Regions from separate parts of the Promicromonospora sp. NPDC023987 genome, predicted to be linked through region 2. Evidence: predicted binding sites of a transcription regulator. Region 2 holds the regulator's gene; each other region holds the start of a gene.
What was found. Region 2 encodes LexA, which represses DNA repair genes until DNA is damaged. Its sites were predicted from a motif close to TCGAACANNTGTTCGA; they were not measured.
Positions count from the first base shown of each region.

Region 1 (9,582 bases), on a different contig from region 2:
CGCGATCGGCGCGCGCCTGAGCCGAATCACCGTCGGCGACCCCGCCGACCAGAGCGTCCGGATGGGCGCGCTCGCCAGCCTCGGCCAGCGCGACGAGGTGCGCAAGGCCATCGAGGCGCTGCGCACCTCCGCCGAGATCGTGTACGGCGACCCGGCGCACGTCGACGTCGTGGGGGCCGACGCCGAGCGTGGCGCGTTCCTCTCCCCCGTCCTGCTGCGTGCCCGCCCCGGCGCCGCCGAGCCCCACGAGGTGGAGCCGTTCGGCCCGGTCAGCACGGTGCTGACCTACGGGTCGGTGGACGGTTCGGTGCAGGAGGCAGTCGAGCTGGCCGCCCGGGGAAAGGGCAGCCTGGTGGCGTCGCTGGTCACCCACGACGCGCAGGTCGCCCGCGAGGTGGCCCGCGGGCTCGCGCCCTGGCACGGCCGGCTGCTCATCCTCGACCGCGACGACGCCGCCGAGTCGACCGGCCACGGCAGCCCGCTGCCCATGCTCGTGCACGGGGGCCCGGGCCGCGCCGGTGGCGGTGAGGAGCTGGGCGGCATCCGCGCGGTGCTGCACCACATGCAGCGCACCGCCGTCCAGGGCTCGCCCGACATGCTCACGGCGATCACCGGCCGGTGGACCACCGGGTCGCGCCGGGTGCTCGACGGCGTGCACCCGTTCCGCAAGTCGCTGGCCGAGCTGCGGATCGGCGACACCATCGAGACGGCGTCCCGGACGGTCACGCTCGACGACATCGACCACTTCGCGGAGTTCACCGGGGACACCTTCTACGCGCACACCGACCCGGAGGCCGCAGCGGCGAACCCGTTCTTCGGCGGCATCGTCGCGCACGGCTACCTCGTGGTGTCCCTGGCCGCCGGGCTCTTCGTGGACCCGGACCCCGGCCCGGTGCTCGCCAACTTCGGCGTCGACCACCTGCGGTTCCTCACCCCGGTCAAGGCGGGCGACACCATCCGGGTGAGCCTGACCGTCAAGCAGCTGACGCCGCGCAGCTCGGCCGACTACGGCGAGGTGCGCTGGGATGCGACGGTCACCAACCAGGACGACGAGCAGGTGGCCACCTACGACGTGCTGACGCTGGTCGCGAAGGACCGCCGGTGAGTGGTCGGTAGAACGTCAGGTGTTCGGCAGCTCGAGTTGCCGATCACCTGACGTCTTGCCGACCACTCAGCGGCGGTCCTGGACCCGCCCGTCTGGGACGATGACCGGATGAGCACCGACGCCACCTCGACGGCCGCACCCGGCCGCCGCCCGCGCGGGCGCCCTGGCCACGACCGCGAGGCAGTTCTCCGGACGGCCATCGACCTCTTCATCCGCCGCGGGTTCGACGCGACGTCGATCAGCGACCTCGCCGCCGAGCTCGGCGTCACCAAGTCGGCGGTCTACCACCACTTCGCCAGCAAGGAGGCCCTGCTGTCGGCGGCGCTCGACGAAGCGCTGGAAGGACTGAGCTCTGCGGTCGAGGCGGCGGCCACCGCTACCGACGGCGAGCGCAGCTCCGTCCGCCTGCGGACCACCGTCGAGGCCGCGGTCCGCATCCTCGCCGGCAACCTCCCCGCCGTCACGCTCCTGCTGCGCGTCCGCGGCAACAGCGCCGTCGAGCGGGCGGCGATGGAGCGGCGCCGCCACATCGACGAACGCCTGGCCGCCCTGGTCCGTCAGGCGGCCGCGGACGGTGACCTGCGCGGCGACGTCGACCCCGACATCGTCAGTCGCCTCATCTTCGGCATGGTCAACTCCCTCGCGGACTGGTACCGGCCCGACGGGCCCGTGCGCGAGGACGCGCTGGCGGCGACGGTCTCCAGCGTGCTCTTCGAGGGCCTCCGCCCGGCGCGGACCTCTGGAAGCGTCTCGACGACAGGAGCCGGCCGGCCGTGAACGTCATGTTCGTGCTCGATCTGATCGGCGTGTTCTTCTTCGCCGTGTCGGGGTCCCTCCTGGCCGCGCGCCGCGACTTCGACATCGTCGGATCGGTCATGCTGGCCTCGCTCGTCGGCCTCGGCGGCGGCGTCATCCGCGATCTGGTCATCAACCAGGGCGTGCCGAACGCCTTCCAGCAGCCGCTCTACGTCGTCCCGCCGCTGTTGGCCGCCCTGACGGTCTACCTGCACGTGTTCGGGGTCCGCCGGCTCCGCCGCACCCTGATGCTGTTCGACGCCGGCGGCCTGGCGCTGTTCTGCGTCACCGGCACGCTCACTGCGCTGGAGTCGGGCATGGGCGCGGTGACGTCCGTGCTGCTCGGCCTCACGACCGCGGTCGGTGGCGGCGTCATGCGGGACGTCGTCGCCAACGAGATACCGCAGGTGTTCCAGCCCCAGGGCCTCTACGCCATCCCCGCCGTGGCCGGTGCCGCGCTGACGTCGCTGCTCTGGAACCTCGACTGGTTCAACGTGGTCACCGGGAGCGCCGTCGCAGCGCTCGTGTTCACCGCGCGAGGGCTGTCGCTGCGCCACCGCTGGCAGGTCCCGCTGGCCGGCCGGGCCGGCTCCGGCGGCATGCCGTAGCGCCCTACAGTGTTGGCATGACGACGCCGTGGACGATCACGCTGGGCGCGCTGGACGAGAAGCTGGGCATCCAGGTCCTGGAGCAGTCGGCGCAGCGCGTCGTGGCCACCATGCCCGTTGCGGGGAACACCCAGTCGCTCGGTCGCCTGCACGGCGGCGCGACCGCCGCGTTCACGGAGGCGCTCGGGTCGTGGTGTGCCCTGATCCACGCGAGCACGCTGGACAAGGTGTGCGCCGGCGTGGACCTGAACATCACGCACCACCGGGGAGCCGCGGACGGGATCCTGACCGGCACCGCGACCCCCGTGCATCTCGGGCGGACGGTCACGTCGCACGAGATCGTCGTGACGGACGAGCAGGGGCGGCGCGTCTGCACGGCGCGGATCACCAACCAGCTCATCGAGCCCCGCTGACGGGCTTGCCGGAGCCAGCGGGGCCTGCCGGTCAGGCGGCTTCGACGTCCGGCGGGGGTAGGGCCTCGATGGCTTCGGGTAGGTGGATGCGATGCCCGCGAGCGTCGGTGAACGCCCAGCCGGTCTCCAGCAGGGCACCGGCACTGCTCTCGGCCGTGGGCTTGCCGGTCCACTGCATGACGATGCCCTTGGCATCGACGAGCTGATGATGGAACCAGCACAGCAACGCACTGTTCGCGACCGAGGTCTGGCCCCCGTCGGCCCAGTGGGTCACGGCGTGGTGGACCTCGCACCGTGACGGTGGCTGATCGCACCCCGGATACACACAATGCTCGTCCCGAGCGATCACCGCGCGACGCATCTGCCCCGTCACGGTCCGTTGCGCCCGCCCGACGTCGAGCGCCGCACCATCCGGCCCGAACACGATCCTCGTGACCGCACTGTCGCAGGCCAACCGGCGCAGCAGCGCGCGTGGTGCACGCCCGCCGGTCTCGGTGAACACGGGGCCACCCGCTGACAGCAGCCCGGACACCGTCATGATGCCCACTGCACTCGCACCCGCTGCTGTGCCCGTGCCCGCTGCTGTGCCCGCTGCCGTACCCGTGCCCGCGGCTGTGCCCGTTGCCGGATCCGCGGCCGTGCGTGGTGTGCTCGGGTCGTTGTCCGATGCTGCTGCGTCCGTCGCGCGGCCTGGTGCTGCGCGGCCTGGTGCTGCGCGTGCCGGCGTGGCCTGTCCGCAGGTCAGGCACAGTCCGTCGCGGGTGCGGGTGACCTGGGTGACCAGCTCCGTCCAGGACACCGTGACGTTCAGGTGCGGTGTGACCGCCGCCCCCGGGGAGGCCTGGTTAGTGTCCAGCACCAGGCGCGCCACGTCCGCCAGGCCCTGCGCCCGCCGCTGGGTGGACGTCCTGGTGTCCTCCGCAGCGGGCGCACCCAGCACCGCGGTGAGCGCTGTCTGAACCAGCAGCCCGTGCTCGTCGGTCAGGAAGCCCGCCACGTGATACCCACCAAAGGTCTTGGCCAGGTCCAGGAACTCGCCCTGCGCGGCCTTGTCATCGTCGGTGTCGTCGGTGTCCGGGTCGGTCACGGTCGCGAACCGGCGTGCCACGACCCGGAACTGGTCTGCGTTCAACGAGCCGGCCTCCCGCAGGACCAAGCCCTCCCCGGTCACCAGCGTCCCGTCGGCGACCGCACCCTCCAGCACCCGCGTGATCTGCTCACGGGTACGGTCACCATCGGGGTCATCCACCGGGTCCGGGAAGTCGACCGGCACGGTCTGCACGAATCGCTCCGGCGTCGTCGTCTCCCCCGTACGGGTATCGATGAGCCAGGCCAACGCGTCGGTGCGGGTCTCGCTGGTCGGCGCGACTTCCGTCATCACCCGCGCATGATCCACCCCCAAGGTCCCTGCGACCAGGCGCTCCCGCGTCACCGGCAGCGCGGTCGCCAGGCGGCGGGCCATCGTCATGTCCTTGCTCGCCGTGGCCGCCGAGATGCCCTCACGCAGGCGCAGCCAGGACGTGAAGGTGCGGGCCATACCGCTCGACCGCCACGAACCCTCGGCCTCGATCCGCGGCAACAGGGTGTACCGCACCCCGTCCAACCGGCCCGTGAGCCGACGGACCCGGGAGTGCGCCTCGACCAACCGGCCGATGCTCGGCGCGTCCCACCCGTCCAGCGACTCCTGACCAACCAGGCCCGCCAGATCAGCTGCGGCATCCTCGATCCGGGCCAACGCCTCCTCGATCGAACCCGCGGGAGGCAGACCACCTGCCGCCATGCCATCCGTCGACTGATCCACTGGTCCCACCCCCGATCCCTTGTCCGCTAGCTCCATTCTCTCGAACCTTTGTATGATGCGCACGTGCATTCTGAAATCTGTGGATAACTCTTCGCGACACGCGTCGAGATGCTTCCCGGAGGATCTGAACGGCCCCACAGGCCAGCAATAGGTGCTTCAGCCGCGGCCACGACGGGCGAGGGTGAGGCCCGGGCAGCTGAGGGCCACCGCGGCGGCGAACGTGACGGGATGACCGACGATGTCAGCGACGAACCACACTCACCCAGGAAGAACGCTGCCGCTGAGCACCACGGCTCAGCGAAGCCCCGTCAGAGCCGGACGATCGCCGCGGCGGGGTTCTCGACGGCGTCGGCCACGGAACGGATGAATCCCGCCGCCGTAGCGCCGTCGCACACCCGGTGGTCGAAGACGAACGACATCTGGGCGATCTTGCGCGGCACGATCTGACCGTCGACCACCCATGGCCGGTCGATGATGCGGCCGAGGCCCAGGATCGCGACCTGCGGGTGGTTGATGATCGCCGCGCTGCCGTCGACCCGGAAGCCGCCGTAGTTGTTCAGCGTGAACGTTCCCGCGGTGAGCTCCTCGGCAGTGGCCTTCCCGACCCGGGCACGGGCCGTGAGGTCGCGCAGGGCCGCGTCGAGCTCCGCCGTGGTCATCGTCCCGGCCCCGAGCACCGCCGGGGCGACCAGCCCGAGCTCGCTCTGGACGGCGACACCGAGGTTGATGGCGTCGGGCACGACGATCTCGTCCCGCTCGACGTCGAGCCGCGCGTTCAGCACCGGGTACTCCTTGAGACCGGCGACGACGAACCGCGCGAGGTAGGCGAGCAGACCCGGCCCGGGATCGGCGGGCGTGCGGGCGGCCTCGCGCAGGTCCCAGAGCGCCGTGGCGTCGACGTCGACCCAGACGGTCGCCTCGGGAATCTCCGAGCGACTCCGAGACAGCACCCTGGACGCCGCGCGCTGGAAGCCGGTGAGCGGGATGCGCCGCTCATCGGGGGCGGTCTGGGTCACGGGCTCGGGAGGCACTGCAGTTCCGACAGGCGCGGTTCCGACAGATACGGGTACGGCAGATACGGGTCCGGCAGATGCGGGTCCGGCGTGTCCGGGGGCCGCAGCCGCGGCCGACCGCGCGCGCTCGACGGCGGCCCACACGTCGGACCTGTTGACGACACCGCCCGACCCGGTGGGCCGGATCGTGCGCAGGTCGAGCCCTGCCTCACGAGCCAGCCGCCGGACGATCGGCGAGATCACCTTGACCGGCCGGTCGTCGGGCACGGCGGCGGGCACGGCGTCCGGCACGGCCGCGGGCACGGCTGCAGGCACGGCCGGCCGGGCACCGCGTGGCCGACGGCGGCGGACCGAGGCCGCGCCCGCCGAGGTGCCGTACCCGATGAGCACGTTGCCGGAGCCGGCCTGCTCCTCCTCGCGGTAGGTCTCCGCGGCGGCGGAAGCCCCGTCGACGGAAGCCCCGTCGACGGGAGCGGCCTCAACCTCAACCTCAGCCTCAACCTCAGGGCCGACCGTGATCAGCGGCCGGCCGACCTCGACGAGCTCTCCCTCGGCGGCGTGCAGCCTGCCGACCCGGCCGGCGTACGGGCTGGGCACCTCCACCACCGACTTGGCCGTCTCGACCTCCACCACCGGCTGGTCGATGGTGACGACGTCGCCCTCCGCGACCAGCCAGTGCACCACCTCCGCCTCGGTCAGGCCCTCGCCGAGGTCGGGCAGCAGAAAGGTCTGTCCGGTCGCGGTGCTGGTCACGCGTCCTCCCACTGGAGCTCGTCGACGGCGTCGAGGATCCGGTCGACCGACGGGAGCTGGAAGTGCTCGAGCTTTGGCGGCGGGTACGGGATGTCGAACCCGGTGACCCGCCGCACCGGCGCGGACAGCGAGTGGAAGCAGCGCTCGCTCACCCGCGCCGCGATCTCGGAGGAGACGCTCGCGAAGCCGGCCGCCTCCGCGATGACGACCGCGCGGCCCGTCGACTCCACGGCGGCGCAGACGCCCGCGTCGTCGAACGGCACGATCGAGCGCAGGTCGACGACCTGCAGGCTGCGGCCGTCGCGCGCGGCCACCTCGGCCGCCTCGAGCGCGACCGGCACGGTCGGGCCGTAGGCGATGAGGGTGGCGTCGGTGCCCTGACGACGGACGACGGCAGCGCCGATGCCCGGCTCACCACCGGGGCCCAGGGCGACCACGCCCTTCGCCCAGTAGAGCTTCTTCGGCTCGAGGAAGACCACCGGGTCGGGCGAGGCGATCGCCTCGCGCAGCAGCGAGTAGGCGTCCGCGGGGTTCGACGGCGCGACGACGTGCAGGCCGGGGGTATGGGCGTAGTAGGACTCCGACGAGTCGCAGTGGTGCTCGACCCCGCCGATGCCGCCGGCGTAGGGGATCCGGATGACGAGCGGCAGCGCGACGCGGCCGCGGGTCCGGTTCCGCATCTTGGCGATGTGGCTGACGACCTGCTCGAAGGCCGGGTAGGCGAAGGCGTCGAACTGCATCTCGATCACCGGCCGCATGCCGTTCATGGCGAGGCCGACGGCGAAGCCCGCGATACCGGCCTCGGCGAGCGGGGTGTCGAAGCAACGGTCCTCGCCGAACTCGGCGGTGAGGCCGTCGGTGACCCGGAAGACGCCGCCGAGCGTGCCGACGTCCTCGCCGAGCACGAGCACCGAGGGGTCTTCCGCCATCGCGTCGTGCAAGGCCCGGTTGATCGCCTGGGCCGTGCTCAGCGTCGCGTGCTCCACCGCGGTCGTGGTCATCAGCGGGTCTCCTCTCTGCTCAGCTCGTCTCTGCTCAGCTCGTCCCTGCTCAGCTCGTCCCTGCTCAGCTCGTCCCTGACCACCGCGAGCTGCTCCATGAGCTGGGGGGTGGGCTGGGCGTAGACGAACCGGAACAGGTCGTCGGGGTCGGGCTCGATGTCCTGGTTCAGACCGTCACGCGTGCGGCGGGCGACCTGCTCGGCAGCCTCGGTGAGATCGGCGGCGCGCGCGTCGTCGAGGACACCCTCGGTCCGCAGGTATGCCTCGAGCCGCACCAGCGGATCCTTGGCGGCCCATGCCGCGACCTCGTCGTCGGCGCGGTAGCGGGTGGCGTCGTCGGCGTTCGTGTGCGCCTGCATCCGGTAGGTCCGGCCCTCGACGAGCTGCGGACCCGCTCCGGCACGAGCCCGCTCGACCGCTCCGGACAGGACGTCCAGGAGCGCCGCGAGGTCGTTGCCGTCCACGTGCTCGCCGGGCATGCCGTAGCCGACGCCCTTGTGGGCCAGCGACGGCGCGGCCGACTGCCGGGCCAGCGGCACCGAGATCGCGTACTGGTTGTTCTGGACGAAGAAGACGACCGGCGCCCCGAAGACCGCCGCGAAGTTCAGTGCCTCGTGGAAGTCGCCCTCGCTCGTGCCGCCGTCGCCGCACATCGCCAGCACCACGGTGGGTTCCCCCCGCAGCCGCGCGGCGTGCGCCACGCCCACGGCGTGCGGGAGCTGCGTGGCCAGCGGCGTCGTCAGGGGTGCTACGTGCCGGTCGTAGGGGTCGTAACCCGAGTGCCAGTCGCCCTTGAGCAGCCCGAGCACCTCGACCGGGTCGACGCCGCGCGCGACGGCGGCAGCGGTGTCGCGGTAGGTCGGGAACAGCCAGTCCTCGCCGGTGAGCACCTGTGCCGCGGCGACCTGGCACGCCTCCTGCCCGTAGGACGAGGGGTAGACCGCCAGCCGCCCCTGCCGCACGAGCGCGGAGGCCTGCTCGTTGAAACGGCGGGCGACGATCATGCCGGCAAGGCCCCGGAGCAGCTCCTCGCTCGCGGGCAGACCGTCCCCGTCGGCGGCCGTCGGACGGCCGTCCGGGTCAAGGAGCATGACCGGCTCCCGCGACGGGAGCATGCGGTCTGCGTCACGTGTCATGCCTGTCGTGCCTGTGATGCCCGTCATGTAGATATCATGGTCAAGGATCTATTCGGATTCCATCAACGGCGAGGATCCGAGAGACCGTCCAGCAATATGCTGGTCATGCGATCCAAATGTCCACCGGCGAAGGGGCTGAGGGCGTGACGGCGAGACAAGTGGTATCGAACCTCGACGAGGTCGACCAGCGCATCGTCGACGAGCTCCGTCAGGACGGCCGGATGTCCATGCGAGCGCTGTCCGAGAAGCTGCACATCTCGCGCGCCAACGCCTATGCGCGAGTCCGGCGGCTCGAGTCCACGGGAGTCATCCGTGGCTACCGCGCGGACATCGATCCCGTGCTGGCCGGCCTCGGCACCTCGGCCTACGTCACGGTCAACCTGGAGCAGGCGGAGTGGCGTTCGGTCCGCGAGGAGCTCCGCACCCTGCGCGGCGTCGACCACATCGGCCTGGTCGGCGGAGAGTTCGACCTCGTCCTGCTCGTCCGCGCGCGGGACAACGCCGATCTGCGGCACCTGATCCTCGACCAGATCCAGGGCATGAAGGGCATCCTGAACACACACACGCTGCTCGTCTTCGAGGAGCCGATCCCCGCCGGTCCCGCGTCGGCCGCTCCGGAGTGAACGTTCGGCCCACGACGGGACTCAGGACGGGACTCAGGACGGGACTCACGACGTGACGTAGTCACGCTCGTCCCGGCAGTCGTGCGGGTGCCCGGTCTGCCCCGGGTGACGTCGCCCGCCCCTACTCGGGCTTCTCCTGCAGCGCGCGCACCTCGATGCGGGCATGCAGGGCCTTGGCGCACTGCTCGGCCCAGCCGAGCGCGGTCTCCTCGTCGGCGACGTCGATGATCCAGAACCCGCCGACGTACTCTGCGGCCTCGACGAACGGCCCGGGAACGCGCTTCGGCTCACCGGCCGTGGCGTCGACGGTGATCGCCGTCGACGGCGGGTGGAG
Region 1 is NZ_JBEZZF010000058.1:14,458-24,039, reverse strand. It holds gene paaZ (phenylacetic acid degradation bifunctional protein PaaZ) at 1-1,105, shown strand, start outside; gene AB0F40_RS21150 (TetR/AcrR family transcriptional regulator) at 1,214-1,882, shown strand; gene AB0F40_RS21145 (trimeric intracellular cation channel family protein) at 1,888-2,508, shown strand; gene AB0F40_RS21140 (hotdog fold thioesterase) at 2,526-2,921, shown strand; gene AB0F40_RS21135 (DUF222 domain-containing protein) at 2,953-4,722, opposite strand; gene AB0F40_RS21130 (dihydrolipoamide acetyltransferase family protein) at 5,031-6,488, opposite strand; gene AB0F40_RS21125 (alpha-ketoacid dehydrogenase subunit beta) at 6,485-7,489, opposite strand; gene pdhA (pyruvate dehydrogenase (acetyl-transferring) E1 component subunit alpha) at 7,489-8,652, opposite strand; gene AB0F40_RS21115 (Lrp/AsnC family transcriptional regulator) at 8,769-9,248, shown strand; gene AB0F40_RS21110 (YciI family protein) at 9,370-9,582, opposite strand, start outside.
Region 1: AB0F40_RS21135 (DUF222 domain-containing protein) is a predicted target of LexA. The motif match lies at 4,763-4,778, and genes of this name have one in related genera.

Region 2 (9,582 bases):
GGCTCGACAACTTCGCGTACGTGCTGCAGGACCCGCTCCTTGGCAAGGCCGTCGCGAACACCCTGTGGTTCGCGGTGCTCGCGCTCGTCTTCGGCTACCCGCTGCCGCTGGCCGCCGCGGTGCTGATGAGCGAGGTGCGGCGGATGCGGGGCCTGTTCTCCGCGCTGGCCTACCTGCCCGTCGTCGTACCGCCGGTCGTGGCCGTGCTGCTGTGGAAGTTCTTCTACGACGCCTCCGACACCGGCGTCTTCAACACGATCGCCGGCTGGTTCGGTCTCGGCCCGTACCCCTGGCTGCAGAACGCCACCAGCGCCATGCCGTCCCTCGTCCTCGAGGCGACCTGGGCCGCGGCCGGCGGGACCGTCATCATCTACCTCGCCGCGCTCGTCGGGGTGCGTACCGAGCTCTACGAGGCCGCGGAGGTGGACGGCGCGGGCGTCTGGCGCAAGATCTGGCACGTCACGCTGCCGCAGCTGCGGGGCGTCCTCTTCATCACCCTGATCCTGCAGATCATCGGCACCTCGCAGGTCTTCCTCGAGCCCTTCCTGTTCACCGGCGGCGGCCCCAACAACGCGACCCTCACGATCCTGATGCTGATCTACGACTACGCCTTCGGGAGCAGCCTCGGCGGCAACTACGGTGCCGCCACCGCCCTGAGCCTGATGCTCGCCGGCGTCCTCGCCGTCCTCTCCGCGGTGTACTTCCGCGTGACCCGACCCTGGAGCAGCTGACATGGCAGCGAACAACCGGCCGTCGACCCTCGCCGGCCGACGCCCTCCGGAGGCTGTCGAACGGGGCATCGTCTCGTCCCACGACCGGCGCCGGCCGAGCGTGCGGGGCTCCCTCGGGGTGCTGCAGGGCGGCCTGCTGATCGCCCTGGTCGTTGTCGGGCTGGGGCCGATCCTCTGGCTCGCGAAGGCCGCCGTCACGCCCACCCAGGAGACCCTGCGCCAGCCGCTCGGCCTGTTCCCCACCGGGATCGACTGGGCCAACCTAGCCACCGCGTGGAACCGCGCCGAGATCGACCACTACTTCGTCAACACCCTGATCGTCGCGGCAGGCGCCTGGTTCTTCCAGATCCTGGTCGCCACCACCGGCGGCTACGTGCTGTCGGTCCTGCGACCGCGGTACGGCAACGCGATCTTCGCACTCGTGCTGGCGACGCTCTTCGTGCCGTCCGTCGTGCTCCTCGTGCCGCTGTACCTGACCATCCTCGACGTGCCGATCGTGCACGTCAGCCTGCTCAACACCTTCTGGGCGGTCTGGCTGCCGATGGGCGCCAGCGCGTTCAACGTGCTCCTGGTCAAGCGGTTCTTCGACGGCCTGCCCCGGGAGATCTTCGAGGCCGCCCGCGTCGACGGCGCCGGACCCTTCCGGCTGCTGTGGAGCATCGTGCTGCCGATGTCCAAGCCCATCCTCGGCGTCGTCTCCGTCTTCGCCGTCATCGCCGCCTGGAAGGACTACCTCTGGCCCATGCTGGTCCTGCCCGACCCCGCCAACCAGCCGCTGTCCGTCCGGCTGCCCGCCATCGCCCCCTACCTGGAGCTCGACGTGTTCCTCGCGGCGCTCGCGATCTCGACTGTCCTGCCGATCGCCCTGTTCCTCGGCTTCCAGCGCCTGTTCCTGAGCGGGGCGGGGCTGGGCGGCGCGGTCAAGGGGTAGCGGCCCGGCCGGCGGCCGGTGCCTGTGGACGACGTGGGGTGCATGTCGGTGGCCCGGCCTAGGATCGAGAGTGTGACCAGCCTTCCCGACGCACCGACCGCCCCCACCGCCGACGAGCGGATTCCCGACGTCGAGGAGCTCCTCGACCTCGCTGTCGGTGAGCTGGGCGGTGGGCGCCGGGACGGCCAGCACCGGATGGCGGTGGCGGTCGGCGAGGCCATCGAGAAGGGCGAGCACCTGCTCGTCCAGGCGGGCACCGGCACCGGTAAGTCGCTCGGTTACCTGGTGCCCGCCGTCCGGCACGCGGTGGCCGCGGGGAGCAAGGTCATCATCTCGACCGCCACCCTCGCGCTCCAGCGGCAGGTCATCACGCGCGACCTCCCGCTGGTGGCGAAGGCGGTGGCGCCGCAGCTTCCCCGGGAACCACGCATCGCGCTGCTCAAGGGCTGGCACAACTACCTGTGCGTGCACAAGGTGGGGGGAGGGTACCCCGCCGACGAGCCCACGCTCTTCGACCTGCCCGGCGGTGAGGACCACCCGCGTACCGAGGAGCCCGCCACGTCCGGGGGCGCGCGCAGTCGGCGCAAGGACGACGGCGCCACGCTCGCCGACCACGTCCGCCGGCTGCACGAGTGGGCGGGGGAGACGGAGTCGGGTGACCGAGACGACCTGGTGCCCGGCGTGCCGGACCGGGCCTGGCGCCAGGTGTCCGTGACCGCCATGGAGTGCCTGGGCGGCAAGTGCCCCATGCTCGCCGAGTGCTTCCCGGACAAGGCGCGCGCCACCTCCCGCGACGCGGACGTGGTGGTCACCAACCACGCGATGCTCGGTATCGCTGCCACGGGCAGCCCGGGCATCCTCCCGGAGCACGACGTCGTGGTGGTCGACGAGGCGCACGAGCTCACGGACCGGGTGACGTCGTCGGCGACGGTGGACCTGTCCATGGCCTCGGTGGAGAACGCCGCCCGGCTGGCCCGCCGGCACGCCGGCACGAACACCGACACCCTCGACCAGGCGGCGCAGGCGCTCGGGACCCTGCTCGTCACGGCGCCCGCCGAGCGGTTCCCGAACGGTCTGCCGGACGGCCTGCGCACGGCGGTCGGTGCGGTACGGGATGCCGCACGCGAGGTGCTGAGCACGCTGAAGCCGGACACGGGTGGCGGCAAGGGACAGGCTCAGGGCCAGCCCGAGCCGGGCCTGAAGATGGCGCAGGGCGCGATGCTGCAGCTGTTCGAGACCGCCGAACGCATGGCCTTCCAGGACACGACCGCCGACGTGCTCTGGTGCTCGCGCCCGGACAACGGGTGGGGCGGGTTCGGTGACAACGTGACCCGCCTGCACGCGGCACCGCTCCACGTCGCCGGACTGATCCGCATGCATCTGCTGGGCGAGGCGACCGGCGTGTTCACGTCGGCCACGCTGGCGCTGGGCGGCACGTTCGAGCCCGTGGCGGGCACGCTGGGCCTCAAGGGCGAGGACGCCCCGCCGTGGCAGGGGCTGGACGCCGGCAGCCCGTTCGACTACCCACGCCAGGGCATCCTGTACGTGGCGCGGCACCTGCCGGCCCCCGGCCGCGAGCCGACGACGGAGGCGCAGCTCGACGAGATCGCCGAGCTCATCACGGCCGCCGGGGGGCGCACGCTCGGCCTGTTCTCGTCCCGGCGCGCGGCGAACGCGGCGGCGGAGGCCATGCGCGAGCGGCTGGACTTCCCGATCCTCGCGCAGGGCGACGACCAGCTACCCACGCTGGTGCGGCAGTTCGCCGAGGACCCGGCCGCCTGCCTGTTCGGCACGCTGTCGCTGTGGCAGGGCGTCGACGTCCCGGGACCGTCGTGCCAGCTCGTCCTCATCGACCGCATCCCGTTCCCGCGCCCGGACGATCCGGTCAAGGCGGCGCGGGCCAGGGCCGTCGAGCAGGCGGGTGGCAACGGGTTCATGGCGGTGTCCGCGCAGCACGCCGCGCTGCTGCTCGCGCAGGGTGCCGGGCGCCTCGTGCGGAGCATGGACGACCGGGGAGTCGTCGCGGTCCTGGACCCGCGTCTCGCGACCGCGCGGTACGCCTCGTTCCTCACGCGCTCGATGCCCGGGTTCTGGCCCACCACGGACTCCGCGCTGGTCCGCGCCGCGCTGGCGCGGCTCGACACATAGCCTGGAGACATGTCAGTCCCTTCGGACGTCCAGGCCGCGCAGCCGTCCGGGTCACGCACCACCAAGCTGGCGGTGGTGGGTGCCGGGGCGGTCGGTTCGACGCTGGCTTTCGCCGCGCTCACGCGGGGTTCGGCTCGCACCATCGCCCTGCACGACGTGAACCGGGCCAAGGTGGAGGCCGAGGTGCTCGACCTGCAGCACGGCCTGATGTTCACGTCCCAGGCGCAGGTGGTCGGCTCGGACGACGTGGCCGTCTGCGCGGGGGCGGACGTCGTCGTCGTCACGGCCGGGGCCAAGCAGAAGCCCGGGCAGACCCGGATCGACCTCGCCGAGGCGACCATCGGGCTGATGCACCAGATCCTGCCCGGGCTGGTGGACGTCGCGCCGGACGCGACCTACCTGATGGTGACCAACCCCGTGGACGTCGTGACCTACGCGGCGCTCAAGATCTCCGGCCTGCCGCGTGAGCAGCTCTTCGGCAGCGGCACCGTCCTGGACTCGTCGCGGCTGCGGGTCGTGCTCGCCGAGCGCTGCGGCGTGGCCGTCGGGAACGTGCACGCGTACATCGCGGGGGAGCACGGTGACTCGGAGATCGCACTGTGGAGCTCCGCCACGATCGGCGGTGTCCCGCTGCTGGACTGGGCTCCGCTGGGCGGCAGGCCACCGATCGACGCAGCGGTGCGTGCGGAGGTGCACCACGAGGTGGTCGACTCCGCGTACCGGATCATCGCGGGCAAGGGGGCGACCAGCTACGCCGTCGGCCTGGCCGGAACCCGCATCATCGAGGCGGTCCTGAACGACGAGCGCCGGGTCATGCCGGTGTCCTCGCTGCTGGACGACTACCACGGCATCAGCGACGTCTGCCTTTCCGTGCCGTCGCTCGTGGACCGGCGCGGTGTCACCGACACGGTGCGGGTCCCGATGTCCGACGACGAGCTGGCCGGCCTGCGTGCCTCGGCGGACAGTGTGCGGGCGGTCCAGCGGCGCTTCGGCTTCTAGAAGCAGCGAAGGTCTCGACAGGCTCGACCACCGGTGCGTACCCGTTGGTCGAGCCCATCCGTTGGTCGAGCTTGTCGAGACCCTTACAGGCTGCGCAGCACCGCGACCACGCGGCCCAGGATCTGCGCCTCGTCGCCCGGGATGGGCTCGTAGGCAGGGTTCTGCGGCAGCAGCAGCACGTGGCCGTCCGCCTGCTTGAACGTCTTGACCGTGGCTTCACCGTCGATCATGGCCGCGACAATCTCGCCCTGCTCGGCAACGTTCTGCCGCCGGACCACCACCCAGTCCCCGTCGCAGATCGCGGCGTCGACCATCGAGTCACCGGCGACCTTGAGCAGGAACAGCTCGCCGTCGCCGACCAGCTGGCGGGGGAGCGGGAAGACGTCCTCGACGACCTGCTCGGCCAGGATCGGACCACCGGCGGCGATCCGGCCGACCAGCGGGACGTACGACGGCGGCGGGGTGCTGGCGTCGTCGGGCACCGAACCACCCCAGTGGACCTGGCCGCTGCGGCGCGGCTCGGGCCAGTGGATCTCGCCGCGTGTCGGCTTGTCGACCTGGTCCGCCAGGGGTTCGACGAGCTCCATCGCGCGCGGCCGGTTCGGGTCGCGGCGCAGGAAGCCCTTCTTCTCGAGCATCTGGAGCTGGTGCTTGACGCTCGACGGGCTCGCCAGCCCGACGGCCTCGCCGATCTCACGCATCGACGGCGGGTAGCCCCGCGTCTCGAACGACTGCCGAATCGTGTCCAGCACGAGGCGCTGCCGTTCGGTGAGGCGGTCTGTCGGAGAGATCGTGTGTACGTCAGCGACCGCCTTGTCGCTCGGCGCGTCCAGCGTGGCGACGCCAGGGAGTGTCATGTCGACAGCTAGTGCCGTGTCGGCGGCTCTCGTGTCGCTGGTCCCGTCCCGTCCCGTCATGCCCGTGCCCCTCCCGTTCCGACAAATGTTCTCTCGTGCGTCACCCACTCTAGATCACAAACTCGCTCGGCTCAAACGAATGTTCGAGCGTGTCTCGACATCGACGGTGTCCCGTGCTACACAATGGTACGGGCGTTCGACGAACGCTTGTATGAACGACAAGAGCTCAGTCACTCTTCGAGGAGGGGCCATGGGGGACGTGATCCCGCTGCGGCAGTACACCCCGACGTATGGACAGGCGTACGCGCCGTCGTATGGCCGGGCCTATGTACCGGTGTCTCGGCCGACCGTGGTCCCGGCGTACCGGCCGGCCCGGGAACGCACGATCGCCGACCGGCTCGGGCTGTCCGGTCTGCGGCTCACCCGGCGCGGCCGGGTGACGCTCGTGCTGCTGGCCATGCTCCTGCTCGCGCCGATGATCACCTGGGGCGCGACGGCGGTCGCCAGCTCACCGGGCGAGCCGACGGAGGTGCGGGTGCACGCGGTGCAGCCGGGGGAGACGCTCTGGGGCTTCGCCCAGGAGATCGCGGAGCCCGGCGAGGACGTCCGGCACGCCGTCGGGCGGCTCCAGGAGCTGAACCAGATGTCGTCGGGCTCTCTGGGGGTCGGGGAGCTGTTGCTCCTTCCCAAGGAGTGACGAGAGACCACAATTCGCCGTCAAATGGCGCGGCGATGTTGCATGGGGGTGGTTTGCCCGCTTACGGTCGGGGCGCGACCGGAGGCCTCCGGTCGGTGGTCGACCACGCAGGAGTGAGCATGCACTGCCCGTTCTGTCGCCATGCTGACTCGCGCGTGGTGGACTCGCGGACCGCCGACGACGGCCTGTCGATCCGGCGCCGGCGCCAGTGCCCCAACTGCAACCGGCGGTTCACCACCGTCGAGACCGCGAGCCTGTCCGTGGTCAAGCGTTCCGGCGCCACCGAACCGTTCAGCCGCGACAAGGTCGCCGCGGGTGTGCGCAAGGCGTGCCAAGGGCGTCCGGTGAGCGACGACGACCTCGCGATCCTGGCCCAGCGCGTCGAGGAGACCCTGCGGAGCAACGGCAGCGCGGAGATCGACGCGTACGAGGTGGGCCTTGCGATCCTTGGCCCGCTGCGCGAGCTCGACGAGGTGGCCTACCTCCGGTTCGCGAGCGTCTACCAGTCGTTCGACTCGCTCGAGGACTTCGAGAGCGCCATCACCTCGCTGCGCGCGGAACGTGCCGAGCGGGCGGCCGCGCAGGCCTGAGGGCTCGCCCGGAGCCGCCACGGGGCCGGGTATCGGTGGCCGGAAGCTGGACCGTGCCCAAAAATGTTGGCACCTCGTTGTGCCGTAGTGCAGGCTGGGCGACGACGGACCCGATCGAGGGACCCCCGGAACAAGAGGAGGTGATCGGTGTGACGGACGAGAAGCCCAATGCCGAGGCGGCAGAGGTCGAAGCCGAGGGCGTAGAGGAGCCCAAGGCCGCGACAGCGCCGAGCAAGGACGCGAAGGCACGGTTCAAGGAAGCGCTGGACCGCAAGAACGCGGCTCAGCACCGGACCGCCGCCGGCGACGTGAACACCGGTGCGGTGCACGGTTCGGAGACGACCGGCCCTGTGCAGAAGATGTTCCGCCGCAAGTCCGGCTGATCCTCGGTAACGAGGGCCGCCGACCGGGTATCTGACCTGGTCGGCGGCCTTTGTTGCGTTCACCGCCAGCAACGCTCAGGCTCTGTTCCGCCTCACCGAGACCACTGACAGGGGCTGACGGCGCAACTCCGCAGGGTGGCCTGAGACTGAGGTGATCATCATCGGCTGCGCCCGTGCGCCGTGCCGCAGGAGTCAGCCGTGGGCGAGGATCTTGAGGGCGACGACCCCGACGGCGAGTGCCGCGAGCACGCCCAGCGCCAGTATCCGAGCCGGCCAGGTCAGCTTGGTGCGGCGGACGCCGAGCCAGGCGATGAGCACCAGCGAGACGATCAGTGCGCCGACACCGACGCGCAGCGCGGCGGTCACCTCCCACCATCCGCGGGCTGCGGCTGCCAGGGCGAGCAGCGGGACGACGATGGTCAGCAGAGCGCCACGGCTCGTCGCTGTCATGGCGCGGACCTTGGCCCGGTCCGGGAACCGGCCTTGCGCGGCGAGGTGCGCGATGAGCTCCGCGAGCCAGGCGGCCGCGACGGTGCCGACGGCGGTGATGGTCAGTGATCCCGCGGCAGTCCCGGCGGTGAGGCCGTGCGCGTGAGCGTGCAGCGTGAGTCATCGACCGTGTCTTCCGTCAGCGGTTCGCAGGGCGGGATCTGCCGTATAGGAAGCGAGGAGCGCTAGCTTGTCGGCGCTGTCGGTTCCGACGTCCGGGTGGTAGATCGCGAGAACGAGCGCGTGGGCAGTGTCGCTGATGATGAGTTTCTCGCGGTTGAGGGTGAGCGTGCCGACGGTGGGATGGTTCATGGTGATGGGCCAGCTCTGCCGAGCTTGGACGTCGTGTTGCGCCCAGAGGGTGCGGAAGTGGTCGCTGGCGAGGGAGAGCTCGCCGACGAGATCGATGAACCGGATGTCGTTCGTGTCTGTCCCGACCGAGCGGCGGAAGCCGGCGACCAGCCGAGCAGTGGTGTCGTCCCAGTCGGGATACAGAGCCTGTTCGTCGGGATCGAGGAACACGTCGCGCAGGCGGTTCTGGCCCGCGACGATCCGGGGTGAGAGTGCCGTGGCGAGCGGGTTCGCGGCGAGGACGTCGAGATAGCGGCCTTCGACGAATGCCGGTAGATGCAGGATCGCCAGCATCTTGCTGATGCCTTCGGGGACCTTCTCCGGCGGCGGCCGTCGCCGTGAGCGCGGAGGGGGCTGTTCGTTGAGGGAGAGCAGGTACGCGGTACCAGTTGCGTCGAGGCCGAACACCCGGGCGAGGGCTTCGAGGATCTGCGCGGAGGGGCGTCGGTCGCGGCCTTGTTCGAGGCGGAGGTAGTAGTCCGAGCTGATCCCCGCCAGAAGGGATACCTCAGATCGGCGCAGGCCGGGCACGCGTCGGTTGTTCCCCGGGGCCAGGCCAACCTGTTCGGGACGGACGCGCGCGCGTTGCGCCCGAAGGTAGTCACCGAGCAAGTTCTCCTTGGGGGCCATGTTCGCGATTTTAGGCCGCTGAGGCGGCCTCGATGGTGGTCCTGCGGGGACCACTGTCGCGCGGGTATACCCACGAAGACGCCGCGGGAGTCACCGTTGGTCACGGCGCAGCGACCAGAACGGGGCGAGCGCATCTCGTGTCGCGTGAGCGGCCGGCGAACAAGACAGAGGAGAACGAACCATGAGCGGACTGGCTGTCGTGACGGGTGCATCGTCCGGGATCGGTCAGGAGTACGCCCGTCGTCTGGCGTCGCAGGGTACCGACCTGATCGCGGTGGGCCGTCGGCAGGCGCGGCTCGATGAGCTGGTGACAGAGTTCCCGGAGGTGACTGTGCGGACCGTCGCTGCGGACCTGTCCACGCGGGAGGGCGTCGCGAAGGTCGTCGCCGCGATCAGGGATCAGCCGGTGACGATTCTGGTCAACAACGCTGGCGTGGCGCACTACAAGCCGTTCGTCGAACTGCCCGAGGAGCAGGCGGCGGAACTCGTCGGGGTAAAGGTGGCCGCACCGACCCTGCTCACTCGGGCGGTCGCACCGGGCATGGTCGAGCGCGGGGCCGGTCAGATCGTGAACGTCGCCGGCATGATCGCTTTCAGCGGTCCGGCGAGCTTGGAACAGGTGCCGCTGCCTCGGGCGGTGTACACCGCAGGCCTGGCCTACGCGGTGGCCCTGTCGCAGACGCTGCACGCCGAGCTGTCCCCGGCCGGCGTGAACGTGCAGGTGCTGTGCCCGGGTGTCGTCGCGACAGAGTTTCACGAGCGGCAGGGCATGGACG
Region 2 is NZ_JBEZZF010000002.1:84,287-93,868, forward strand. It holds gene AB0F40_RS01810 (sugar ABC transporter permease) at 1-731, shown strand, start outside; gene AB0F40_RS01815 (carbohydrate ABC transporter permease) at 733-1,662, shown strand; gene AB0F40_RS01820 (ATP-dependent DNA helicase) at 1,735-3,810, shown strand; gene AB0F40_RS01825 (L-lactate dehydrogenase) at 3,820-4,809, shown strand; gene lexA (transcriptional repressor LexA) at 4,893-5,666, opposite strand; gene AB0F40_RS01835 (hypothetical protein) at 5,917-6,363, shown strand; gene nrdR (transcriptional regulator NrdR) at 6,483-6,953, shown strand; gene AB0F40_RS01845 (DUF5302 domain-containing protein) at 7,103-7,336, shown strand; gene AB0F40_RS01850 (hypothetical protein) at 7,529-7,786, opposite strand; gene AB0F40_RS01855 (helix-turn-helix transcriptional regulator) at 7,946-8,806, opposite strand; gene AB0F40_RS01860 (SDR family NAD(P)-dependent oxidoreductase) at 8,988-9,582, shown strand, end outside.

Region 3 (9,582 bases), on a different contig from region 2:
CGTCATCCGTGACGAGGCCCGCGGCGGCTACGGCGAGCGCGAGGCGATCCTGCCCGACGTCGGCGCGTCGCCGGTGCTCGACGCACCGGGCAGCGGCACCCGCGCGCCGGTCCAGACGGTGCGGGGGGGCTGACCGTGCGCTTCCAGTTCGTGCTGGGCGAGGTCCTCTCAGGCCTGCGCCGGAACACCACGATGGTCGTGGCCGTGGTGCTCGTGACCTTCGTCTCGCTGACGTTCGTCGGTGCCGCCGCGCTCCTCCAGGCCCAGATCGGCAAGCTCAAGGACGACTGGTACGACCTCGTCGAGGTCTCCGTGTTCCTCTGCCCGCGGGGTTCGATGTCGCCGACGTGCGCCACCGGCGAGGCCACCCAGCAGCAGATCGACGCCATCCGGCAGGTCATCGACACCGAGCTGTCCAGCGAGGTCAGCAAGGTCTACGTCGAGACGAAGGCCCAGGCGTTCGACGCCTTCAACGAGCGCTACCCCGACGGCTACCAGGGCACCCAGCTGACGGAGGAGGACATGCAGGCCTCCCTGCGCCTCAAGCTGACCGACGCCGAGCAGTTCGCCGTGGTCAGCGACGTGCTCTCCGGACGCGACGGCGTGGAGGTCGTGGAGGACCAGCGCGCCGTCTTCGAACCCTTGTTCCGCACGCTCAACGTCGCCACCCTCCTCGCGGCAGGGCTGGCAGGCGTCATGCTCCTGGCCGCGGTGCTCCTGATCACCACCACCATCCGGCTGAGTGCTGTCTCTCGGCGCAAGGAGACCGAGATCATGCGCCTGGTGGGCGCGTCCAACCTGTTCATCCAGCTCCCGTTCCTGCTGGAGGGGGCGCTGGCCGCCGTGCTGGGCTCGCTCCTCGCCGGCGGTGGGCTGTGGCTGGCGGTGCGGTTCATGGTCAGCGACTGGCTCGAACGGTCGGTCGACTGGGTGGCCTACGTCTCCGAGGTCGACGTGCTCCGCGTCGCGCCCCTGCTCGTGGTCATGGCCGTCGCACTGGCCGCGCTCTCGTCCTTCTTCACCCTGAACCGGTACACGAGGATCTGATGTTCACTCCCCGAAACCTGCCCTCAAGGGTCCGTGGTCGCGGGCCGCTCGCCGCCGCGCTCACGATCGTCCTCCTGCTGGGCGGCGCGACCGCCGTCCACGCCGACGACCTGGACGATCGCCGCGCCGCCGCGGAGCGCGAGCAGCAGGCCAAGGAGGACGAACGCGAGAGCCTGGAGGCCGAGCTCGAGCACACGGACTCCCAGCTGGCCGATGCGGTGCTCGAGCTGAACCAGGTCGAGGGTCGGCTGCCCGTGGCCGAGGCCGAGCTGGCCGTCGCGGAGGCCGAGCTGGAGCGGGCGGAGCGGGAGGCGGCGATCCTCGCGCAGCGCCTGGCCGACGCCGAGCGCGAAGAGGAAAAGGTCAGCCAGCAGCTCGAGGACGGCTCCGGCAAGGTCGACGATGCGCGCGCCGACATCGCGCAGATGGCGCGCGAGGAGTTCCGGGGCTCGGGCGACAACTCCACGATCGGGCTCTTGACCGGTGCGCAGAGCACCGAGGAGTTCATCGACGGGTACTCGGTGTCGTCGTCGGCCGCGAGGATCCGTGCGCGGACGCTCGCCGAGCTGCAGGACGCCGAGGCGACTGCCCGCAACCTGGAGGCGCGGCTGTCGGCCATCCGCGAGATCGTCACGGAGCTCAAGCGCCTGGCTGACGAGAACGTGCAGTCCAAGGAGCAGGCCAAGCAGGCCGCGGTGGAGCGCAAGGCGGAGATCGAGCGCCTGATCGCGGAGCAGGAGCGGCTCAAGGACCGCATCGAGCAGCGCAAGCACGTAGCGGTGCAGAACATGCAGGACAACGAGCAGGAGCTCAGCTCCATCGAGTCCGATCTGAAGAGCATCATCCGCAAGCAGAAGGAGCGCGACCAGCAGCTGGCCCAGGAGCAGGCGGAGCGCGAGGCACAGGAGAACGCCGCGGGCGGCGGATCGTCCGGCGGCGGCTCGTCGGGCGGAGGCAGTGCCGGTGGTGGCAGCGGGGGTGGTGGCAGCGCGGGGACCGTGTCGTTCCTCGGCTACCCGACGGCGAGCCCGCACATCACCTCCTCGTACGGCATGCGGTTCCACCCCGTGCTGCAGTACTCCCGCCTGCACGCGGGCACCGACTTCCGCGCGTACTGCGGCACGCCGATCCTGGCCGCCGCTGACGGCACCGTCCTCTACGCGCGGACCCTGGCGGGCCTTGGCAACCAGGTGCTGATCAACCACGGCTACTCGTCGGGCGGCAGCAGCGTGATGACGAGTGCGAACCACCTCACCTCGTTCGCCGTCTCGTCGGGCCAGCGGGTCTCACGCGGACAGGTGATCGGATACTCGGGGACCACCGGCACGTCCACGGCCTGCCACCTGCACTTCGAGGTGTACATCAACGGTTCGACCGTTGACCCGATGAGCTGGCTGTAAAAGCCTGGTCCACCGAGGCCGGGTGCGTAAACTGGGACGTCGCGCTGCCCGCACGGGGCACGGCGCACCAGCAGATCCCGGAGGGAGACCATGGCCAAGAAGGACGATCCGCGCAAGATCGTGGCGAACAACAAGAAGGCCCGTCATGACTACGTGATCGAGGACGTCTTCGAGGCCGGGCTCGTGCTCTCGGGCACCGAGGTCAAGGCGCTGCGGATGGGGCGGGCGTCGCTCACCGACGGCTACGCCAACATCGACCGTGGCGAGGCGTGGCTCGAGAACGTACACATTCCCGCGTACTTCCAGGGTACGTGGAACAACCACGCCCCCCGCCGTCGGCGCAAGCTGCTGCTGCACCGCGAGGAGATCCTCCGGCTGGAGTCGAAGTCTCGGGAGAAGGGGCACACCCTGATCCCGCTGTCGCTGTACTTCCTGGACGGTCGGGCCAAGGTCGAGATCGCCCTGGCGCGCGGCAAGAAGGAGTACGACAAGCGGCAGACCCTCCGCGAGCAGCAGGACATGCGCGAAGCGCAGCGCGCGATGCGGCAGAAGGAGATGCGCTGACCGGTCCGGGCCGACGGCGCCCGGCCGGGCCGGTGGAGCCCGGCCGACTGTAACGGAAATAACGTTCCCGTCTGCGGCGTTGTCGCGTAGGCTGGAGATGTTCCGCACGGGCGTAGCCCGGATGGGACGGTTGACAACAACATAGGGGCTGATCGGTTTCGACGGTGGTCGTGCTTCGAGGAGAAGCGGGCCGAGGATGCAGACTTATCTCGTAAACGATGTCTGCAAACACATAGTTGCCGATAACTCGCGCAACGAGTTCGCCCTCGCCGCCTGAGCGAGCCCGAACTCCGTCGGCCTGGGAAATGCTTCCGTCCCAGTAGCCGGCGTCATCTAGGAAGCCACTGCTCGTAGCTCTCGTCATCGGGGCTGCGGGAACACTCAGATGACTGGGCCTGTCCGCGAACGTGTCTGCGCGAGTGCGGGGGCCGAGAAAATCCATAGCAGACTGCGCCCGGAGAAGTACTCGAAAAGCGTCACCGGACCCGGGTTCGATTCCCGGCAGCTCCACCCCTGTGTGCAGGCCCGCCTCTTCGGAGGCGGGCCTGTTGTCGTGTGCGGGCGCCCTGACTTCTCGCGCCTTCCTGGAGCCCCTGTCGCGGCTCTCCGCGGCTTACTTCTTCGACAGGTCCGAGACCGGCACGGCCACCTCTCGTGACCGCAGGACACCCGCGACCACCAGCACGGCCTCCTTGCCCGCCCACCCGGGTCGCACGGTCTTCACGATGCCCTCCGTGCCGCGCTCCGTGCTCGATACCCCGGTGACTCTCACCATGACGCCTGTCGCGATGCCGTCGCCCACAGCCTTCTTCTTTCTGTCGTCAGTTCGGGCCGGGCCGATCAGCTCGCATTTGTCTGATGATCGCTCAACTCGTTGGGGGAGAGAGCCTGTCAGTGGTTTGTTGGCGCGTCAAGATAAATGGCGTGGGTAAAAGTTGGCATTCATCGCTCGTTTACGCCTGTGCATTTTCTTGCCCGCCAGGTGGCATTGATGCAATTCTCTGACTCGCCTGCAATCTGTCGCTATTGTCTTGATTGTCGCGACAGTTGGAACCGCGGGGCTACTCGACGTCGCGCAGCGCCGACTGGACGGCGACCCTGTCGGCGCCGTACCTGTCGTCGGCGTAGCTCTGGATGCTGCCGTCGTCGTAGACGACCGTCACCCAGACGTAGCCGTTCTCGGACCAGCCGCCGAGCCCGCCGAGGTCGGTGAACACCTCGTCCTGAAGCTCCTGTGTCTCGGACTCCGACAGGTCTCGGCCGACCGCCCCGGCGTTGTCCGGATCGAGCCGGGGGTCGTCGGAAGGTGCGGTCGGATCCGTCGGCGCGGAGGTCGCCTCCGTGAGCCGGAAGGTCTCGCCGTCCCAGGTGCCCTCAACCGTGTACTCGCCCCAGATGGTGCCCTGCGCCGAGTCGGCCTCGACCGCGTTCCAGTCCCATCCGGTGATCTCCGGGCCGCCGCACTGGGGCGGGAATGATTCGGCGACCCCGCCCAGGCAGAGCTCGGGCGGGCCGTCGTTCTCCTGGAGGACCGTCGCGACGGCGGTCACCAGGCCCGGAGCCGCCGGGGCGGGCGGCGCGGTCGCCATCGATCCGTCCTTGGGTTCGTGATCGGCCGACGCCGAGCCGGCCGCCTCGGCGCATGCGCAGAGGCCGAGCAGCAGGGCACCGGCCAGCCCGGTGCCGAGGAGCCGGCCTGGTGCTCGTAGCGGTTTCATGCCTGGCATCTGTCATCACGACGACGACGCTTGCATGGTCGCTGAGCTTGCTGTGCGGCGGGCTTGCCTCGGTCGCTGGGGTTGCCGGGGTCGCTGGGGGCGCCGGGGTCGAAGCGCGGCTGACGCCTCGTGGCGGCCGCATGGTGGCGTCCTGCGGTCGGTTCTGCTGTCGGCAGATCGGGTTCGTTCGACGCGCGGTGCGAACAGGTGTGCCATATGGTGGTGGCATGACTTCAGCGATGGGTGCACCTCGGGTGGGCGACCGGCCTCCCGGGTCCGTGCTGCCCACCGCCGACGGGGCGGTCGTGCGTGCGGCGGACGTCCGGGCGCTGCGCGAGCTGCTGGCGGGCATGGTCCTGCCAGGCGGTACCGACACGGACGTGTCGAAGCGGGTGCAGGCGCAGTGGGTGGACCTGCTCGGTGAGCTGGAGGCGGTGAAGAACACCGTGGCCGCGGTCCAGGGCCGACTGGCGGTGGCGTTGGACGAGGCCACCCGGTCCGAGGAGGCCGCGCAGGGCCTCCGGGCCGAGCGGCGAGGCCGTGGGGTGCCGAACCAGGTCGGTGCGGCGATGCAGGTCAGCCCCCACGCGGGCGGGGCGTTCCTGGGTACGGCTCGGGCGTGGGTCACGCAGATGCCGCACACCTTCGACGCCCTACGCACGGGTGTCCTGTCGCAGTGGCGGGCGACGCTCCTGGTGCGCGAGACGTCACATCTGACGGCGGAGCATCGGGCTCGGATCGATGAGGAGCTCTGCGGGCCCGCGAACCTGGCGGTCCTGGCCGGGATGGGTACCAAGCGGCTGGTCGCGCGGATCAAGGAGCTCGCCGGACAGTTCGACGTGCACGCGTGCGTGAAGCGGAACGCGAAGGCCGTCACGGAGCGGCGCGTGTCAGTGCGTCCGGCACCTGATCTGATGGTCTACCTGACCGCGCTGGTCCCGATGGCGCAAGGGGTGCAGGCCTACGCCCAGCTCACCGCGCACGCCAAGGCGACCAAGGCCACGGGGGATGAGCGGGGTGCGGGGCAGATCATGGCCGACACCCTGATCGAGCGGGTCACCGGCCGGGAACCCGGCACGGCCGACGAGGCGCCGGTGACGATCAACCTGTTGGTCTCGGACCAGACGCTGCTCGCCGGTGGTGACGAGCCTGCCGTGGTGCCGGAGGGCATGCCAGGGGGTGCGGGCACGGTCCCGGCCCCGGTGGCACGCAATCTCGTGGCGCACGGGATCGACGCGGACGCCGCCTGGCTCCGTGCGATCTACGTCGACCCGCACGGGCGTTTGCTGGCGACGACGTCAGTGTCACGGTTCCACCCGCAGGGCCTGGCCGTGCTGCTGCGTGCCCGGGAGCAGGGCATCTGTGCGTCGTCGTGGTGTGATGCGCCGGTGCGGCACCTCGACCACATCACGCCGCACGCGCAGGGCGGCGAGACCAGCCTGGCCAATGGTCAGGGCCTGTGTGCGCGGTGCAATCACGCGAAGCAGGCACCCGGCTGGCGGCAGAAGACCACTGAGGTCGACGGCCGGCACGGTGTGGAGACGATCACCCCCACCGGGCACAGCCACGTCTCCGTAGCGCCCGCACCACCCGAACCGGCCCGCGAGACCCCACCGGGGTGGACCCCGGCGGTCGGTATGGGCTCACCCGGCAACGGTCGCCTCCCGCGTAGTCGGTACTCGATCGGGTGCCATACCGGACCCCGCAACACCGCCATCGCCTACCGGCCGCCTGGGCGATGTGGGCCGGCCCGAACCAGGCACCGGCAGCGGTCCCGGGCCGATCTCGCCTGGGCGCATATACCTGAGCCGGCTACCGCCGCGAGCTGACCCTCGCGGCGGCCATCGGCCTGCTCGGACGCCCCCACAGCCACGCCGCTCGACGTCGACGCACGTGCGAGGCACACTGACAACGGCGCGGACACCGGAGTCCGTGAGCCAGAGCGGAAGGGCACCACATGGCCGACTACGCGGACGTCTACCGGCGCAGCCTCGACGACCCCGAGGGGTTCTGGGGTGAGCAAGCCGCTCTCGTCTCCTGGTTCCGCAAGCCCACCCGCGTGCTCGACGGCGACAGTCCGCCCTTCTACCGCTGGTTCCCCGACGGCAGGCTCAACACCTGCTACAACGCGCTGGACCGGCACGTCATCGCCGGTCGCGGGGACCAGGCGGCGCTGATCTACGACAGCCCGGTCACCGGCACCTCCTCGACCATCACGTACGCGACGCTGCTGCAGGACGTCGCCGCGTTCGCCGGCGGCCTGCGCGACCTCGGCGTCGGGCCGGGCGACCGCGTGGTGCTCTACCTGCCGATGGTGCCGGAGGCGGTCGTCGCGATGCTGGCCTGCGCGCGGCTGGGCGCCGTGCACTCGGTGGTGTTCGGCGGGTTCGCCGCGAACGAGGTCGCCCTGCGCATCGACGACGCCCAGCCGAAGGTGGTCGTGTCGGCGTCGTGCGGCGTCGAGCCCACGCGGGTCGTCGAGTACAAGCCGCTGCTCGACAAGGCGCTCGAGCTGGCCGACCACGAGCCGGCGTCGTGCGTGGTGCTGCAGCGGCCGCAGGCCATCGCGACGCTGGTCGAGGGGCGGGACCTGGACTGGGACACCGTCCTGCAGGCCGGGCGGACCAATCCGGCGCCGTGCGCCGAGGTCGCGGCGACCGACCCGCTCTACATCCTGTACACGTCGGGGACCACGGGAAAGCCCAAGGGGATCCTGCGCGACAACGGCGGCCACGCCGTCGCCCTGGCCTGGTCCATGCGCAACGTCTACGACATCGGGCCCGGTCAGGTCTGGTGGACGGCGTCCGACGTCGGCTGGGTGGTCGGCCACTCGTACATCGTCTACGGACCGCTGATCGCCGGCGCCACCTCCGTGCTGTACGAGGGCAAACCGGTGGGTACGCCGGACGCCGGGGCGTTCTGGCGGGTGGTCGCCGAGCACGGCGTCGAGGCCCTGTTCACCGCACCGACCGCGATCCGTGCGATCAAGAAGGAGGACCCGGAGGGGATCCTCCTGGCCGAGCACGACACGTCGTCCCTGCGGCACCTGTTCCTGGCGGGGGAGCGCCTCGACCCCGGCACCTACGAGTGGGCGGGACGAGCGCTCGGGGTGCCCGTGATCGACCACTGGTGGCAGACCGAGACGGGGTGGGCCGTCGTCGCCAACCTGCGTGGGCTGGACCCGATGCCGACCCGGCCGGGCTCGCCGTCGGTTCCCGTGCCCGGCTTCGACGTGCAGGTGCTGCTCCCGGACGGCACGGTCGCCGGTCCGGGACAGGAGGGCAGCCTCGCGATCCGGCTGCCGCTGCCGCCCGGCACCCTGCAGACGCTGTGGCGCGACGACGAGCGGTACGTGTCCTCGTACCTCGCGGCCTACGACGGGTACTACCTCTCCGGCGACGGCGGCTACATCGACGACGACGGGTACGTCTACGTCATGGGTCGCACCGACGACGTCATCAACGTCGCCGGGCACCGCCTGTCCACCGGGGCGATCGAGGGTGTGCTCGCGGCCCACCCCGCCGTGGCGGAGTGCGCGGTGATCGGGGCCGCCGACCCGCTCAAGGGCCAGGTACCGCGCGGGCTCGTGGTGCTCAAGGCCGGCGTCGACCCGAGTGGTGTCGCCGCGGAGCTCGTCGCGGCGGTGCGCGAGAAGATCGGCCCGGTTGCGGCGTTCAAGGACGTCCAGGTCGTCGCCGGCCTGCCGAAGACCCGCTCGGGCAAGATCCTGCGTCGCACCATGCGTCAGCTGGCCGACGGCGAGCACCCGCAGGTGCCGTCCACGATCGAGGACCCGGCGGTGCTGGAGGCCCTGGAGCCCGTGCTGCGACGGGAGTGACATCTGTCATGCGCCGACCGTGTGTTCCTCCGCCGGACCGATGACTCGGTGACACTTACCGGCGCGCGTGCGCCGGCCGAGGGTGGGTCCATGAAGCGAATCCACTTCAGGTCCCCACATCCGATCCCGACCCGCGCGCCGCGGCACGGCGCACCCGACGGCGAGCGGCGCCGCCGTCGGCCACGAGTGCGCGGTCGGGGCGCGGCCCTGCTGGCGGTGCTGGGCCTGGTGGGTGCGCTCGCGGCACCCGCGGCGGCCGACGTCCGGCCGGACGACGCCGGTAGCGAGCCCACCACGCGGGTGGAGTGGGGTCCGTGCCCCGCTGACGTCGCGACGGAGGCCGCACCCTACGTCCTGACCTGTGCCAAGGTGCCCGTGCCGCTGGACTACTCCGACCCCGGCGGCGAGCAGATCGAGCTCCAGATCTCCCGCATGGCCAGCGACAACCCCGCCGAGCGGCGCGGCGTGCTCCTGCTCAACCCGGGCGGCCCGGGCGGTTCCGGGCTCACGCAGTCCTCGCTCCTGATGTCGAGAGGGCTGCCCGACAGCGTGCTGGACGCCTACGACCTGATCGGCATGGACACCCGCGGGGTCGGCCACTCGACCCGGATCGACTGCGGGTTCACCATCGGCGGCGAATACTTCGGCAACGTCCCGCCGTACGCGGTCGACGACGCGGCGGTCGTCCAGCGGGCGAAGGTCGTCGAGGCCGCGGCCGAGCAGTGTGCCGCCAACGACGAGAACGGTCTGCTCCGCCACGTGTCGACGGCGAACATGGCCCGTGACCTGGACAGCGTCCGGGCGGCGCTGGGCGAGGAGAAAGCCAGCTTCCTTGGCTACTCCTACGGTTCCGCGCTGGGCGCCGCGTACGCGTCGATGTTTCCCGAGACGGTCGACCGGGTGGTGCTCGACAGCAACGTGGGCGACACGCACCTCAACCAGGAAGGGCTGCGCAGGTTCGCTCAGGGGGTGGAGCAGACGTTTCCCGACTTCGCGAAGTGGGCGGCCAAGCGGC
Region 3 is NZ_JBEZZF010000012.1:33,854-43,435, forward strand. It holds gene ftsE (cell division ATP-binding protein FtsE) at 1-133, shown strand, start outside; gene ftsX (permease-like cell division protein FtsX) at 136-1,047, shown strand; gene AB0F40_RS08195 (peptidoglycan DD-metalloendopeptidase family protein) at 1,047-2,447, shown strand; gene smpB (SsrA-binding protein SmpB) at 2,538-3,011, shown strand; RNA gene ssrA (transfer-messenger RNA) at 3,156-3,524, shown strand; gene AB0F40_RS08210 (hypothetical protein) at 3,625-3,813, opposite strand; gene AB0F40_RS08215 (hypothetical protein) at 4,073-4,729, opposite strand; gene AB0F40_RS08220 (DUF222 domain-containing protein) at 5,080-6,558, shown strand; gene AB0F40_RS08225 (propionyl-CoA synthetase) at 6,687-8,567, shown strand; gene AB0F40_RS08230 (alpha/beta hydrolase) at 8,658-9,582, shown strand, end outside.
Region 3: AB0F40_RS08220 (DUF222 domain-containing protein) is a predicted target of LexA. The motif match lies at 4,929-4,944, and genes of this name have one in related genera.